One region of the Sinobaca sp. H24 genome, then DNA from elsewhere that is predicted to be linked to it. Evidence: riboswitches for the same ligand, from Rfam matches in the RefSeq annotation. Region 1 holds a riboswitch; the other holds the start of a gene.
The links. Region 1 has a riboswitch for lysine ahead of MMY81_RS00525 (Na+/H+ antiporter NhaC family protein). Riboswitches for the same ligand answer to the same signal wherever they lie in the genome.

Region 1 (7,787 bases):
CCTATTGGACACAGGCGTCCTACATGTCCACGGATTGGTGGATCGGATTAGCGGCAGCAGCAGTCTGGGCCCTTATAAGCTTATTATTTCTTCTGCCCGCCTTGAAACCTAAAAAGAAACCTAAGGAGAAATTTGTCAGTTCTTCTTTATCCAGCGGAAAAATAAATATTCCTTTCCATACTATAGAAAATATTGCATACCGAAGCGCGGTCACGCGCCAGGGTGTTACCGATGTTCACGTCACCTGCACCAGACAGCAGGAAAACCAGGTTGCACTTCACCTGAAAGTAACGCCTAATGAAAGAACCCCTGTTCAATCTCTTTCTTCTGATATACAGGAAGTAGTAAAAAAGGATGTAGAACGTATTGCGGAAGTAGATGTTTCCAGCGTGGATGTCTCCCTCAGCAAGCGTACTGCAGGAGAACAGGGACAGCAGGCAAGAGTTCAATAACCAGGGCTCTTATGAGAAAGGAGGGTACACTTTGTCATTTTTCCTACGATTACTACTCATCATTCTAGCCATTGTTAATATGGCTGCCGCCGTCCTTACGATCGGTGCCATATTTGGCCTTGCATCCGGCCAGTGGATTACAAGCTTTGTAGTGGATGCGGATTTCTCTTCTACACCGGGAACAATCGCACTTATTACAGCTGTAGCATGGCTGCTATTTAGTATTATCGCCCTGATTGCGGCGGTTAAATTTAAAAAGAAACGCTCCGGTGAGCGTATTGATATGACGATGCCGACAGGCAAAATCAGTGTGTCAATGAAAACATTCAAGAAAATCGCCTATCATAATGCAATAGCTGAGCCAGGTGTGCTGGACGTTAAAATGACCGGCTACCATTCCCCAACGGATGAAGCTGTTTATATGAAGTTAGATATTATGGTAGACGGCCAGGTTCCTCTTCAGACGCTGTCCAGAAATGTACAGCAGTCCGTAAAAGAAAGTATCGAAAAATTGACTGAAGTACGCGTAAGTGATATCAACATCAGCATCTCGGATCAAATTTCCACCGGGCCGATGGAAGAAGCTCGCGTGCAATAATACAAATTCCATTATGTGAGGAGAAATAAATTATGCAGCAGAACCAGGGCAGTACACGTTCCAACAGCAGTAATTCCAAACAGCGTATCCCCGGAAAACTTAAAATTGATGATAACGTAGTTCAGAAAATCACCGGTCTGGCAGCTGTTCAGACAGACGGCGTTCTTTCCATGAGCGGCGGTCCTATGGAAGGCTTGAAGGAAGCGCTCGGCCGCAAGAGCCTGCGTAAGGGTATCAGCACCGAAGTTGGAGAAAAACAGGCAGCAATTGACCTGAATATTGTTATTGAATACGACAAAAATATTCCGGAAGTTTACAGAAACGTAACGAACAACGTAACAGCTGCCATCGAAAAGATGACAGGGCTCGAAGTCGTTGAATTAAACTTATATGTAGACGATATTGATACAGCCGATGAAGGCAAGCTCGGCGACCGCAGCCAGAATCAGCTGGAGTCCGGTAATACTACACCTCGCGTGCAGTAAACAAAACGTTCTATCCGTACGTTAATTAACTTAAGAAATGAGGTGTAGAACCGTGTCTATATTATTCCGAGCCGCACTATTTCTCTTTGCTGCCGGCAACCTGTTTATTTTATACACCGTTATTGGTACATGGCTTAATTGGGGCACCGCTCCCTGGATTGAAAATTCTATCCTGGGCTCGTCTCCCGGCTCCGAACCCTTCTGGATCGTCTTATTATTATCGGTACTGTGGATTGTGTTAAGTGTCCTTATATTTCTCGGTGCTTTCCGTTATACAAAGAAATATAGATTACCTGATATCCGCTGGAAAAATGATGAAGGTCATGTTGATGTGTCCAAAGATACGATCAAGAACATTGTGTACCGCAACATTAACAACTACGAAGGTCTCGACAGCTCTGAAGTACAAATTCAGCATATCGAGTCTGACAATACGCTAAACGTACGAACTTATATTACTGTAAATGGAAAAGCACCTATCCAGACGCTGTCTGAGAATATTCAGGAATCAGCTAAAGCTGATCTGCAGCGCATCACAGAGATGGAAGTTAGAACATTCGATGTCATTATTAAAGACAACCTTGAACCAAGCCAGTCCATTCCTAAAGGACCAAAAGTTTCCAGGGTGCAGTAATAGTTATACATTCTATAAGGTGGTGTACAAATAATGAACGAAGAAAAAGAACAATACCAGGCGAATACGGAGCATCCTGCCTCGTCTTCCAAACAATGGATTGACTACAGAGGACGAATTGTATGTACAGTATTGGCACTGCTTCTAGGAGTTATTTTCTTATTGTGGGGATTTGGCGAAGCACTTGTTGTAGCCATCTTTTTAGCAGCCGGTTATCTAATCGGCAGACAGCTTGACGGTCATAAAGATTTTCAGATCGCTACCCGGAAAACAATGGAGTTTTTAACCGCACGCAGATAAGCATAAACAGCCAAACGAAAGTCACTATTATTATTTAGGAGGCAATTATTATGGAGAACGGACCGAACGGACCAAACAGTGAAAACAGAAAAAGAAGCGATAAACCGCAAAGAAGAAGCAGTAAACCGGAAGCGACTCCGGCAGAGGAACAAAAAGAGTCAGCAGATCGTATGGGCGGGCCTGGATCCCCGGCTAGAAACATGGAAGGCCGCACTCCGGTTAAAACGTCGGGCGATTCCTCTTCCGAAAAAAAGGAAAACCTTCCTGCTGAAACAAAAGAGACCAGCCCATCTTCTTCATCATCTGTACCTGCAGCGACGACGACAAGCAGCATTTCCACCACCACGCCGAGCAGCCCGCCCTCTTCCACTTCTATTTTAATTGATGAAGAAGTAGTGAAGAAAATTGCGGCTGTTGCATTGATGCGTGTCGATGGTATTGTAGGAATGAGCGGCGGTATTGTAGAAGGTATCACGGATCGGCTTGGCAGCGGTAACCTGACAAAAGGTGTCAGCGCTGAAGTAGGAAAAACTCAGGCTGCCCTCGATGTAAATATTATTGTAGAATATGATAAAAGCATTCCAGCTATTTTTGAGGAAGTACAAACGCATGTTGCTCACGATATCGAGCGGATGACAGGCCTTGAAATCGTTGAAATTAATTTAACAGTAGACGACATTGATAAAGCCGGAGATGAAAAGCTGTCTCCTCCGGAAGAAGAACCAAAAAATACTGCACCACCGCGTGTTCAATAAATCTTGTAAAGCTGCCGGACCCCCGGCAGCTTTTTTTGGCTTTCCGGCGGCTTCATTTCTCATTCGATAACCCGGTAACTATGATAAAATAAGAAGGCAAACGTACGAATAGAGATTTTTCATATAGAACAAATAGAAAGAATGGAGAGAAGCTACATGAAAACAATTGCAATTGATATGGACGGCACTCTTCTACACGAAGACGGCTATGTGACGAAAGAAAACGCGTCTGCTTTAAAAAAGCTTCAGGAAAAAGGAGATAAAGTCGTTATCGCTACGGGAAGAGGTATGCCGGATGTGCAGCGGCTTCTTAACGAAGTAAACGTCAAAAACCGGACGGCATTATTTCTTTAAACGGCGCTATCGTTTCCTGGGGAGAGGATATTATCCGGGACGTTCATATGATCCGCGAAGATGCTGTCGCCTTAATGCATTGGCTTGATGAACAGCAGATTATTATCATGCCTATACGAATAAAGGAATTTATACGCCTCCGCAGTCCAGCGACTACTTCCGCAGTGACCTCGATGCTTTCACCTCCGGCCTCGACAACGGCGATGAAGTCAATGAGAAAATTTGGAAGGTGGCAGAGGGCCACCGTCGGAAATCAAAAATGAAAGAGCTTCCCGAGCCCGAATTTATTGAAGAAAATCAGATTACCGTTTATAAATTTCTTATTTTGTCCATGCTCGGAGACAAACTGCAGAACTGCCGCAGCAACTGGGAAGACGCGGAGAGCATCCACATTACCTCCTCAGGCCGGGATAACCTGGAAATCATGCATCCAAGCACGCAAAAAGGCATTGGACTAATGCATTTAACCGAACACGCCGGCCTTTCTATGGATAAGACCTTTGCAATTGGAGACAATTTTAACGATCTTCCTATGTTTGAAAAAGCAGCTACAAGCATTGCAATGGGAAATGCGGAACCGGAAGTGAAAAAAGCCGCTACATTTGAGACAACTCATCACAACGAAAGTGGTGTAGCGCACGCTATTGAAACATTTGTACTAAATGCTCCAGCCGGCAGCAGCCTGACGTAATAAAAGGTTTGCTTCCCTGCGGCCCCATTGTTATAATGATTTTTGAATAAATCATGAAATGAAGCAGTATGTAAGATAAACAAATGGACTGAAAACCCAATTTCATAGAGAAGCCTCATCGCTGGATGAGGTAGAGGCGCGGATGAAAAGGAGTATGTGCAGATAGGGTGACACCGATAACCTGAACAAAAAGGTTTCTCCGCCGAAATGCCCGGACAGGTCATCTTCCGGACGTTGGGCCTGTATTGAATAAATACAGGACTGCCGCAGCCATATCCTGCGGAGTGCTACCTGTTTTCACCGGATCCGAGGTGTCCGCTGCATGGTGACAGTCTGTCTCCGTGCAGTTTTTTTATTTCCTGCGGCCGGCCTTTTCTTTTTAAAAAATCAGGATACAGGCTTTTTGATATGTGCTGGCATACGTACGCTTCATGACGAATTGGAGGAATCATAATGGAAGAATTATCTGCGTTGTCGCTCTTGCCGCCACTTTTGGCTCTGGCGATGATTATTATTACACGAAAGGTTCTGCCATCCCTTGGGCTGGGTATTTTAATCGGTGCTCTCCTTATTAACGATTGGTCCGTGCTGGCTTCGATCTCATACATATGGTCCATTTTCACCGGTTTTTTCTACACGGATGGGGCCATTAACACGTGGGAGCTCTATATCATCTTCTTTCTGCTTATTCTCGGTGTGATGGCGGCCTTAATCAGCCTTTCCGGCGGGAGCAGAGCTTTTGGGGAATGGGCGCTGCGCCGGGTCAAAACAAGAACCGGTGCGCAGCTGGTAACCTTTTTGTTCGGTATTTTAATATTTATAGACGATTATTTCAACAGCTTGACGGTCGGCCAGGTAAGCCGTCCTTTAACAGATCGACATGGTATTTCCAGAGCAAAGCTCGCCTATATCGTCGACTCTGTTGCAGCGCCTGTTTGTGTCATTGTACCGCTTTCCAGCTGGGGTGCTTACATTATCACGATTATTGCCGGCATCCTTGAGTCCTACCAGGTAAATCAATACAGCGGCCTGCAGGCATTTTTGTATATGATTCCGATGAACTTCTATGCAATAACAGCTCTTCTGCTCGTTCTTCTGATGATTGTATGGAAAACAGATATTGGCCCGATGAAAAAACACGAGCGCCGCGCGCTTGAGGACGGTATTCTTTTTGACAGTTCCAAGCTTGGTGTACCGGGCGAAACGGGCGATCAGCTTGATGAGTTGACCGGCCGTGTTCGTGATCTTGTGCTTCCTATCGTTATTCTTGTCGCTGCAACGATCGTATTTATGGTCATCACTGGTGCCCAAAATGCGGAAACTGTAACGGTGTTAAGCGTTTTTGCCGAAACAGATGTGTCCGCTTCTCTCGTCTACGGCGGACTTATTGGATTAGCCGTCGCTTTTATCCTTACCCTCACTAAAAAGCCTAAGTCTTCTATGGTAGGTAAAGCAGGAGCTGCGGGTATTAAAGCAATGATGCCGGCTATTTATATTCTGATTCTCGCCTGGATCATTGTAGCCGTGATAGACGAGCTGCAGACAGGAGCATATCTTGCTGAATTAATCGATGGCAGTATTCCGTTATTTCTTCTGCCCCTGCTGCTGTTTATTGTTGCCGGCTTTATGGCGTTTTCAACCGGCACGTCCTGGGGAACATTTTCGCTCCTTCTTCCGATTGCCGGAGAAATTGCAGCAACGCTCGATATTACGATGATGCTGCCTTTCTTAGCCTCTGTTCTGGCCGGTTTCTATTTTCGGGGATCACTGTTCCCCTATTTCCGATACGACGATTCTCTCGTCCACGGGAGCCGGAAGCCACCATATTGATCATGTCGTGACACAGCTCCCATATGCCCTCATTGCAGCCGGAGCATCTTCTGCCGGGTATATTGTTCTTGGCCTGTCCGGAAGCATGTGGCTCGGCCTGGTAACGGCTGTCGTGCTGCTTGTAGCTGCTGTCTATCTTATAAAAGTGTTTTTATCCAAATCAGCTCCAGCTTCCGCCTCATAAAAATATAAATACCTAAAAAACCTGCGGATCTGACATCCGCAGGTTTTTTGATTATATTCTATTGGATAGAGCTTGGTACCTGGTTAAAGCAGCGCTTGTAGATCCACTGATAGTCACGCTCTTTAAGATCTCTTGGATTTCCTTCTGTCTGAGGGTCTTTCATGGCTTCTTTAGAAAGACGATCGATCATGTCAGAAGATACGCCCTGTTCTTCGAGATTAGGGATATCCAGATCTTCAGCAAGATCATACATCCACTTCACAGAAGCTTTTGCAGCTTCTTCGGTTGTCATATCTGCTGTATTGATGCCAAAAGCCTGTGCCATACGGGCAAAGCGCTCAGGAGCACCTTTCCAGTTATATTCCATAACAGGTCCCATCATCGTTGCTACACACTGACCGTGCGCAACAGGGATAATACCGCCAAGCGTCTGGCTCATTGCGTGGGCTGCACCCGCGGACTCGCTTCCGTAGGAAAGACCGGCAAGCATAGCAGCCTGCGCCATTCCATAACGGGCTTCCAGATCGGCACCGTCTGCATAGGCACGACGAATGTATTTAGATGCATACTCCATTGCCATTAGGGCTACAGCATCTGTAACAGGCTGAGCAAACTTCATCGTGTAGCACTCTACCGCGTGGGCAATTGCATCGATACCTGTCATTGCTGTTACGTGAGGCGGCATGGACACATGAAGCTGCGGGTCAAGAATCGTAAGGTGAGCCGCGATTAACGGACCGCCTGTATTAAATTTAAATTCGCGCTCTTCGTCCGTGATAACGGCCCACTGCGTTACTTCAGAACCGGTTCCAGCTGTTGTAGGAATCGTTGTAAGCGGCGGGATGCGGTTTTCGAGCGGTTTTTTGCCGTCTGCTGCTTCGTAGTCCAGTACCGAACCTTCATGAACAGCTTCTACACCAATAGCTTTCGCTGTATCCATAGAGCTTCCGCCTCCGACTGCTACAAGACCGTTGCATCCTTCTTCTTTAAAGACTTTTGATCCTTCTGCAATTAAACGTACCGGTGGGTTAGGCTCGACTTTATCGAAAAGCACAACCTCCACGCCTGCTTTTTTTAAATGTTCAATAACTGGATCTACGACGCCGGCTTTATAGATGCCAGGATCTGTAGCAAGAAGAACTTTTGTTGCGCCAAGCGCTTTTACTTCTTCCCCAATGTGCTTAATGGAACCAATTCCGTGTTTGATTGCTGTTGGCAGTTCAAACGTATGATAACTTAACATAGATTCTACTTTCATATTCAAACTCATATACAATTCCTCCTATAGGACCGTTGTTTTTTATATTTGATGTATTGTAAAGTCTCAGGTCTATGCCTGGTGTCCCAGGCACAGGACCTATTACTAAGCGAACCAGTTAATGGCTGCAGGCTTCTTGTTTCGGAAAATGTGCTTCACTTCTGTGTATTCTTCCAGGCCGATATGGCCAAGCTCACGGCCGAAACCGGACTGCTTGTATCCGCCCCACGGTGCCTGCGCAAAGTA
Region 2 (7,787 bases), on a different contig from region 1:
TCCGGACAGTGGATTACAGATTTTGTAGTGAATGCTGATTTCTCTTCCACTGCAGGAACTATTGCAATTATTACAGCCGTTGTCTGGCTGATTTTCAGTATTATTGCCCTGATCGCAGCGGTTAAATTCAAAAAGAAACGTTCCGGTGAACGTATTGATATGACCATGCCTACCGGCAAGATCAGCGTATCCATGAAAACATTCAAAAAAATAGCCTACCATAACGCCATGGCTGAACCCGGCGTCAAGGATGTTAAAATGACCGGCTACCATTCCCCAACCGATGAATCTGTTTATATGAAGCTCGATATTATGGTGGACGGCCAGGCTCCTCTTCAAACGTTATCCCGTAATGTACAGCGTTCCGTAAAAGAAAGTATTGAAAAAATGACAGAAGTACGCGTGAGTGATATTAATATCAGCATATCAGATCAAATATCCACCACGCCGATGGACGAAGCGCGCGTACAGTAACATAAATTTCACTATGTGAGGAGAAATGTATTATGCAGCAAAATCAGAACAGCAATTCACCTTCCCGCCAGCCCAATTCAAACCAGCGTATTCCCGGTAAACTTAAAATTGATGATAATGTAGTACAAAAAATCACAGGACTTGCCGCTATTCAGACAGACGGTGTGCTTTCCATGAGCGGCGGCCCTATGGAAGGTCTTAAAGAAGCGCTCGGACGCAAGAGCCTCCGTAAAGGAATCAGCACAGAAGTCGGTGAAAAACAGGCAGCTATTGATCTAAATATCATTATTGAATACGACAAAAGCATTCCTGAAGTATACCGGAATGTCACTAATAACGTAACGACAGCCATTGAAAAAATGACCGGCCTGGAAGTTGTGGAATTAAACCTGTATGTAGATGATATTGATACCGCAGATGACAGCAAGCTTGGAGACCGCAAAGAAAACAAAGAAGAAACAAGCACTACGACACCTCGCGTGCAGTAAACACACAGCTGTTTCATCCGTACGTTAATCAATTAAGGAAATGAGGTGTAGAACCATGTCCATATTATTCCGAGCCGCGCTCTTTCTTTTTGCTGCCGGCAGCCTGTTTATTTTATATACAGCTGCAGGAACCTGGCTTAATTGGGGAACAGCCCCCTGGATAGAAAATTCCATACTCGGCGCATCTCCGGGTTCTCAGTCTTTCTGGATTGTCCTGCTTTTAGCAGTGTTATGGGTTATTCTCAGCATTCTTATTTTTCTCGGGGCTTTCCGTTATACGAAAAAATCCAGAATGCCTGATATCCGCTGGAAAAACGATGAAGGTCATATAGACGTATCAAACGATACGATTAAAAATATTATTTACCGGAATATCAATAATTTTGAAGGCCTCGACAGCTCTGAAGTACAGATTCAGCATATCGAATCCGATAATGTCCTGAACGTCAGGGCCCATATTACTATTAATGGAAAAGCTCCTATCCAGACGCTTTCCGAAAAAATCCAGGAAGCAGCAAAAGCTGATTTGGAGCGCATCACTGAAATGGATGTTAAAACGTTTGACGTCATTATTAAAGATAATCTTGAACCAAGCCAGTCCGTTCCTAAAGGACCGAAAGTTTCCAGAGTTCAGTAATTATACATTCTATAAGGTGGTGTACAAATAATGAATGAAGAAAGAGATATGAACCAGCCGGATACAGCATCCTCCAAACAATGGATCGACTACAGAGGACGAATCGTATGTACAGTATTGGCACTGCTTCTCGGAATTATCTTTCGGGATTCGGTGAAGCACTAGTTGTAGCCATCTTTCTAGCAGCAGGCTACCTAATTGGAAGACAGCTCGACGGACACAGGGATTTTCAGGATGCAACCCGGAAAACGATGGAGTTTTTGACCGCCCGCAGATAATACCGGCGGCCGTGGGAATGTTACTACTATTATTTAGGAGGCATTTATTATGCAGAATGGACCAAACGGAGAAAATAAAAAAAGAAGCGAATCACAGAGAAGAAGCAATAAGCCGGAGGCCTCTCCGGCAGAAGAGCAGAAAGAGTCAGCTGAGCGTATGGGAGGCCCGGGCTCTCCGGCCAGAAACATGGAAGGACGCACACCGGTTCAAACGTCCAGTGATTCACCCTCAGAAAAAAAGGATAATCTTCCTGCTGACACAAAAGACAACGCTCCGGCTTCTACGTCATCTGTTCCAGCAACAGCCACGAGCAGCCTTTCAACAAACACACCGAACAATCCGCCCTCTTCCACTTCCATTTTAATTGATGAGGAAGTAGTGAAGAAAATTGCCGCTGTCGCATTGATGCGTGTAGACGGCATTGTAGGAATGAGCGGCGGTGTTGTGGAAGGTATTACAGATCGTCTCGGCAGCGGAAACCTGACAAAGGGCGTCAGCGCAGAGGTAGGAAAAACCCAGGCTGCTCTTGATGTAAATATTATTGTAGAATACGATAAAAGCATTCCAGCTATTTTTGAAGAAGTACAGACTCATGTCGCTCATGACATTGAACGAATGACCGGCTTGGAAATTGTAGAAATTAATTTGACGGTCGATGATATCGACAAAGCCGGGGATGAGAAACTAGCTCCTCCGGAAGAAGAACCTAAAGATCCAGCTCCGCCTCGTGTTCAATAATTATCTTAAAGCTGCCGGCAACCGGCAGCTTTTTCTTTTCGCTTTCCATGCGGTTTCATTTTTCATTCGATGCCCGGGTAAATATGATAAAATAAAAAAGCATACACGACAACAGAGACCTTTTATACAGAAAAATAGAAAGAATGGAGAGAAGCTATATGAAAACAATTGCAATTGACATGGATGGCACCCTTCTCCACGAAGAAGGCTATATAACAAAGGAAAATGCCACGGCTCTGGAAAAGCTTCAGGAAAACGGAGATAAAGTCGTAATTGCTACAGGAAGAGGCATGCCTGATGTTCAGCGTCTTTTACAAGAAGTAAACGTAAAGCCTGATGGTATCATTTCCTTAAATGGCGCCATCATTTCCTGGGGAGAGGAAATAATCCGGGAAGTACACATGATCCGCGAGGATGCTGTCGCTTTAATGCACTGGCTCGATGAGCAGCAGATTTACTATCATGCCTATACGAACAAAGGCATTTATACTCCCCCGCAGTCGAGTGACTATTTCCGCAGTGACCTTGATGCCTTCACAGCCACCCTCGATAACGGCAATGAGGTAAATGAACGCATTTGGAACGTTGCAGAGGGCCACCGCCGGAAATCCAAAATGAAAGACCTTCCCGCCCCTGAATTTATTGAAGAAAACCAGATTACCGTTTATAAATTTCTTATTTTGTCTATGCTTGGAGAGAAGCTGCAGGGATGCCGAAACAGCTGGGAAGACCAGGAAAGTATCCATATTACCTCTTCCGGTCGTGATAACCTGGAAATTATGCATCCAAACACCCAAAAAGGAATTGGCCTAATGCATTTAACCGAGCATGCCGGGCTTTCTATGGATAAAACCTATGCGATAGGAGATAACTTTAACGACCTGCCTATGTTTGAAAAAGCAGCTACGAGCATTGCGATGGGAAACGCCGAACCGGAAGTAAAAAAAGCAGCAACGTTTGAAACAACGCATCATAATGAAAGCGGCGTAGCGCATGCTATTGAAACGTTTGTACTGAACACTCCAGCAGGCAGCAGCTTATCCTGATAAAAGGTTTGCTTTCCTCATGAAGCCATTGTTATAATTATTTTTGAATAAATTATGTGAATGAAGCGGTATGGAAAACACACAGAATGACTGAACATCCAATTTTATAGAAAAGCCTCATCGCTCGATGAGGTAGAGGCGCGGACGAAAAGAAGTATGTACAGATAGGGTGACACCGATAACCTGTACAAAAAGGGTTCTCCGCCGAAATGCCCGGACAGGTCATCTTCCGGGCATTGGGCCTGTATTAAATAAATACAGGACTGCCGCAGAATCAACTGCGGAGAGCTACCTGTTTTCACCGGATCCGAGGTGTCCGCTGCATGGTGACAGTCTGTCTCCATGCAGTTTTTTTATTGCCTGCGGCCATTTATAAATCAGGATACAGGCTTTGGTGAATTGCGCTGTCATACGTATGCTTCATGATGAACTGGAGGAATAATAATGGAAGAATTATCTGCTCTGTCGCTTCTGCCGCCTCTTCTGGCTCTTGCGATGATTATTGTTACAAAGAAGGTTCTGCCTTCTCTGGGTTTAGGTATTTTAATCGGTGCCCTGCTCATCAACGACTGGTCTTTGCTTGCTTCCCTCTCATACATATGGTCTATTTTTGCCGGTTTTTTCTACACGGATGGCGCCATTAATACGTGGGAGCTTTATATTATTTTCTTTCTGCTTATTCTCGGTGTCATGGCTGCCTTAATCAGTCTTTCCGGGGGCAGCAGAGCTTTTGGAGAATGGGCCCTGCGCCGTGTCAAAACAAGAACCGGTGCCCAGCTGGTTACCTTTTTATTCGGTATCTTAATATTTATTGATGATTATTTTAACAGCCTTACTGTAGGTCAGGTAAGCCGTCCTTTAACCGACCGTCACGGGATCTCCCGGGCAAAACTTGCCTATATTGTTGATTCTGTCGCCGCTCCTGTCTGCGTTATTGTGCCGCTTTCCAGCTGGGGCGCTTATATTATTACGATTATTGCCGGAATCCTTGAATCCTATCAGGTAAATCAATACAGCGGTCTGCAGGCATTTTTGTACATGATTCCAATGAACTTCTATGCGATTACGGCCCTTCTGCTCGTTCTTCTGATGATTGTCTGGAAGACTGATATCGGACCAATGAAAAAACACGAGCGCCTCGCACTTGAGGAAGGCGTGCTGTTTGACAGCTCCAAGCTTGGCATACCGGGCGAAACAGGCGGACAGCTTGATGAATTAACCGGCCGCGTCCGCGACCTTGTTCTTCCTATCGTTATTCTTGTAGCCGCAACGATCGTCTTTATGATCATCACTGGTGCTCAAAATGCAGAAACGGTTACGTACTGAGCGTGTTTGCTGAAACAGATGTGTCCGCATCTCTTGTGTACGGCGGTCTGATTGGATTAGCCGCGGCTCTTATTCTTACCCTCACTAAAAAGCCAAAGTCTTCTATGGTCGGCAAAGCAGGAGCAGCGGGTATTAAAGCAATGATGCCGGCTATTTATATTTTAATTCTTGCCTGGATCATTGTAGCTGTTATCGATGAGCTGCAGACCGGAGCATACCTGGCTGCATTAATTGACGGCAGCATTCCGCTGTTCCTACTGCCTCTGCTGCTGTTTATTGTAGCCGGCTTTATGGCTTTCTCGACCGGGACATCCTGGGGAACATTTTCGCTTCTTCTTCCGATTGCCGGAGAAATTGCAGCTACGCTTGATATTACAATGATGCTGCCTTTCTTAGCCTCTGTGCTGGCCGGTTCTATTTTTGGAGATCACTGTTCACCTATTTCCGATACGACAATTCTTTCGTCTACCGGAGCAGGAAGCCATCATATCGATCACGTAGTGACACAGCTTCCTTACGCCCTGATTGCAGCCGGAGCCTCTTCTATAGGCTACCTTGTTCTTGGAGTATCCGGAAGCATGTGGCTTGGGCTGTTAACCGCTGTGATCCTTCTGGTAGCAGTCGTCTATATCATGAAAATAATTCTGTCCAAATCAACGACAGCTTCAGCATAATAAAAAGCCGGAACCTGTTTAAAACAGATTCCGGCTTTTGCTGTTTTTCTTGTTCACGAACATAGAGTATTTTTGTTACGCGAACCAGTTAAGGGCTGCCGGCTTTTTATTACGGAAAATATGTTTCACTTCTGTATACTCCTCAAAGCCGATATGACCGAGCTCCCGGCCAAACCCGGACTGCTTGTACCCGCCCCAGGGAGCCTGGGCAAAGTATGGATGAAAGTCGTTAATCCAGACCGTACCCATACGAAGCTGTGCTGCTACACTTTCCGCTTTGGCGATATCATTTGTAAATACAGCACCCGCCAGACCGTAAATGGTGTCGTTAGCGAGCGTTACGGCTTCCTCTTCTGTTTGGAACGTCTCAATAGTAAGAACCGGACCGAATACTTCCTCCTGCACAATTCTCATATCCGCCTTACACTCTGTAAAGATAGTCGGCAGATAGAACGAACCATTCTGCAGTTCTTTCTCCTGAGGACGGGAACCACCGAGAACAAGCTTTGCTCCTTCTTCCTGCCCTATTTCTACATACTTCTCCACCTTGGCGCGATGCTCATTGGATATAAGCGGTCCGGACTGGGTGCTTTCGTCAAAACCATTGCCCAGCTTAATATTTTTAGAGCGTTTCACAAGCTCCTCTACAAATTCGTCGTGAATGCTTTCTTCTATAATAAGACGTGAACCGGCAGAACACACCTGGCCGCCGTGGAAAAATACAGCGTTCATCGCCTGATCAACTGCTGTATCAAAGTCTGCGTCAGCAAAAATAATATTCGGGTTTTTTCCGCCAAGCTCAAGCGCAATTTTCTTTACGTTTACGCTTGCTGCCTGCATGATTTTCTTTCCTGTGTCGATACCTCCGGTAAAAGAAATCAGGTCTACATCAACATTTTCGGAAAGCTCAGCTCCAACCGATGCCCCGGATCCTAATACAAGATTGGCAACTCCTTTTGGAAATCCGGCTTCTTCCATTAACTCAAATACCTTTACGGTCGTAAGCGGTGTAATTTCACTTGGCTTTACTACAATTGTATTTCCTGCTGCCAGCGCCGGGGCAATTTTCCAGGCTGCCTGAAGCAGTGGATAGTTCCAAGGAGTAATTTGTCCACATACACCGACCGGCTCTCTAACTACACGGCTTTCAGAATCCGGAAGAGGCGAGGCGATCACTTCTCCCCCATTTTTGTCGGCAAGCCCTGCAAAATACTGGAATACGCCCGCAATATCATCCATATCTGCGCGGCTTTCCACCATTGTTTTTCCGGTATCAAGTGTTTCCAACTCTGCCATCTCTTCATTATCACGTCTAATAAAGTCAGCTATCTTTTGTACTAGATCTCCTCTAATAGCTGCCGGCGTACCGGCCCATTCACCGTTATCGAAGGCTTCGCGTGCCGCCTGAATTGCAGCCCGGGAATCTTCCCTGTCTCCTTCTGCAGCCGTTGCAATGGTCTCTTGGTTGAACGGATTTAAAATACTGCGGGTATTTCCTGATTTGGCTTCTACCCACTCTCCGTTAATAAACATTCTCTTATCAGACAAGTAAAACGCCCCCTTCTATTTCTTTCATTTGTTTCCTTCAAAAAAATACGTTATCAACTCTATAGCAGAAACGATGGATGTATACGGGCTGAGGTACAAGATCAGCTTAACATTATTTGAAAGATGCTGGAGCCGAAAAAAGAGACAGAGTGGCTTGATTTCCTGCCACTCTGTCTCTTTTTTTTGTACTTTATTTTACAATCATTACCGGACACTGGACCCGCTTCGCCACTTTGTGGCTGACGCTTCCGAGTACCATCGTCTGGACCTGATTTAAACCGCGGCTTCCAATAATGACGCACTGGTAAGAGCCTTCGTTGGCAAACTTCACAATGGCCGGGCCCGGATCGCCGTGCTTAATATGAATATCATAGGAAATATTTTTTTCCTTCAGCTTGGTTTCAATAGGAGCAAGCTTTGCTTTTCTTTTGCTGTTAATAACGTTGGAATCACCGTATTTCAGCACATCTGATTTTGATTTGTCTCCATCTACTGCGAAAATGATGTCCATATGAGAATCCTGTTCATGTTCCACCATAGCCATGGCGTGTTCGGCCGCACGCACTGAATTCTCTGA

Region 2: it holds a riboswitch for lysine, as region 1 does, so the genes downstream of both, MMY81_RS34030 (Na+/H+ antiporter NhaC family protein) here and MMY81_RS00525 (Na+/H+ antiporter NhaC family protein) in region 1, are expected to answer to the same signal.

The regions. Positions count from the first base shown of each region.
Region 1 is NZ_JALBWT010000001.1:78,862-86,648, forward strand. Features, by position in the region: gene amaP (alkaline shock response membrane anchor protein AmaP) at 1-452, shown strand, start outside; gene amaP (alkaline shock response membrane anchor protein AmaP) at 484-1,050, shown strand; gene MMY81_RS00495 (Asp23/Gls24 family envelope stress response protein) at 1,083-1,535, shown strand; gene amaP (alkaline shock response membrane anchor protein AmaP) at 1,588-2,169, shown strand; gene MMY81_RS00505 (DUF2273 domain-containing protein) at 2,203-2,469, shown strand; gene MMY81_RS00510 (Asp23/Gls24 family envelope stress response protein) at 2,520-3,224, shown strand; gene MMY81_RS00515 (HAD-IIB family hydrolase) at 3,381-3,578, shown strand; gene MMY81_RS00520 (HAD hydrolase family protein) at 3,706-4,269, shown strand; lysine riboswitch at 4,393-4,567, shown strand; gene MMY81_RS00525 (Na+/H+ antiporter NhaC family protein) at 4,723-6,099, shown strand; gene MMY81_RS33655 (Na+/H+ antiporter NhaC family protein) at 6,062-6,283, shown strand; gene gbsB (choline dehydrogenase) at 6,342-7,553, opposite strand; gene betB (betaine-aldehyde dehydrogenase) at 7,647-7,787, opposite strand, start outside.
Region 2 is NZ_JALBWT010000008.1:14,418-22,204, reverse strand. Features, by position in the region: gene amaP (alkaline shock response membrane anchor protein AmaP) at 1-474, shown strand, start outside; gene MMY81_RS12340 (Asp23/Gls24 family envelope stress response protein) at 507-962, shown strand; gene amaP (alkaline shock response membrane anchor protein AmaP) at 1,018-1,599, shown strand; gene MMY81_RS33360 (hypothetical protein) at 1,630-1,764, shown strand; gene MMY81_RS12330 (Asp23/Gls24 family envelope stress response protein) at 1,927-2,616, shown strand; gene MMY81_RS12325 (HAD family hydrolase) at 2,775-3,662, shown strand; lysine riboswitch at 3,788-3,961, shown strand; gene MMY81_RS34030 (Na+/H+ antiporter NhaC family protein) at 4,107-4,988, shown strand; gene MMY81_RS34025 (Na+/H+ antiporter NhaC family protein) at 4,991-5,662, shown strand; gene betB (betaine-aldehyde dehydrogenase) at 5,738-7,195, opposite strand; gene MMY81_RS12310 (universal stress protein) at 7,401-7,787, opposite strand, start outside.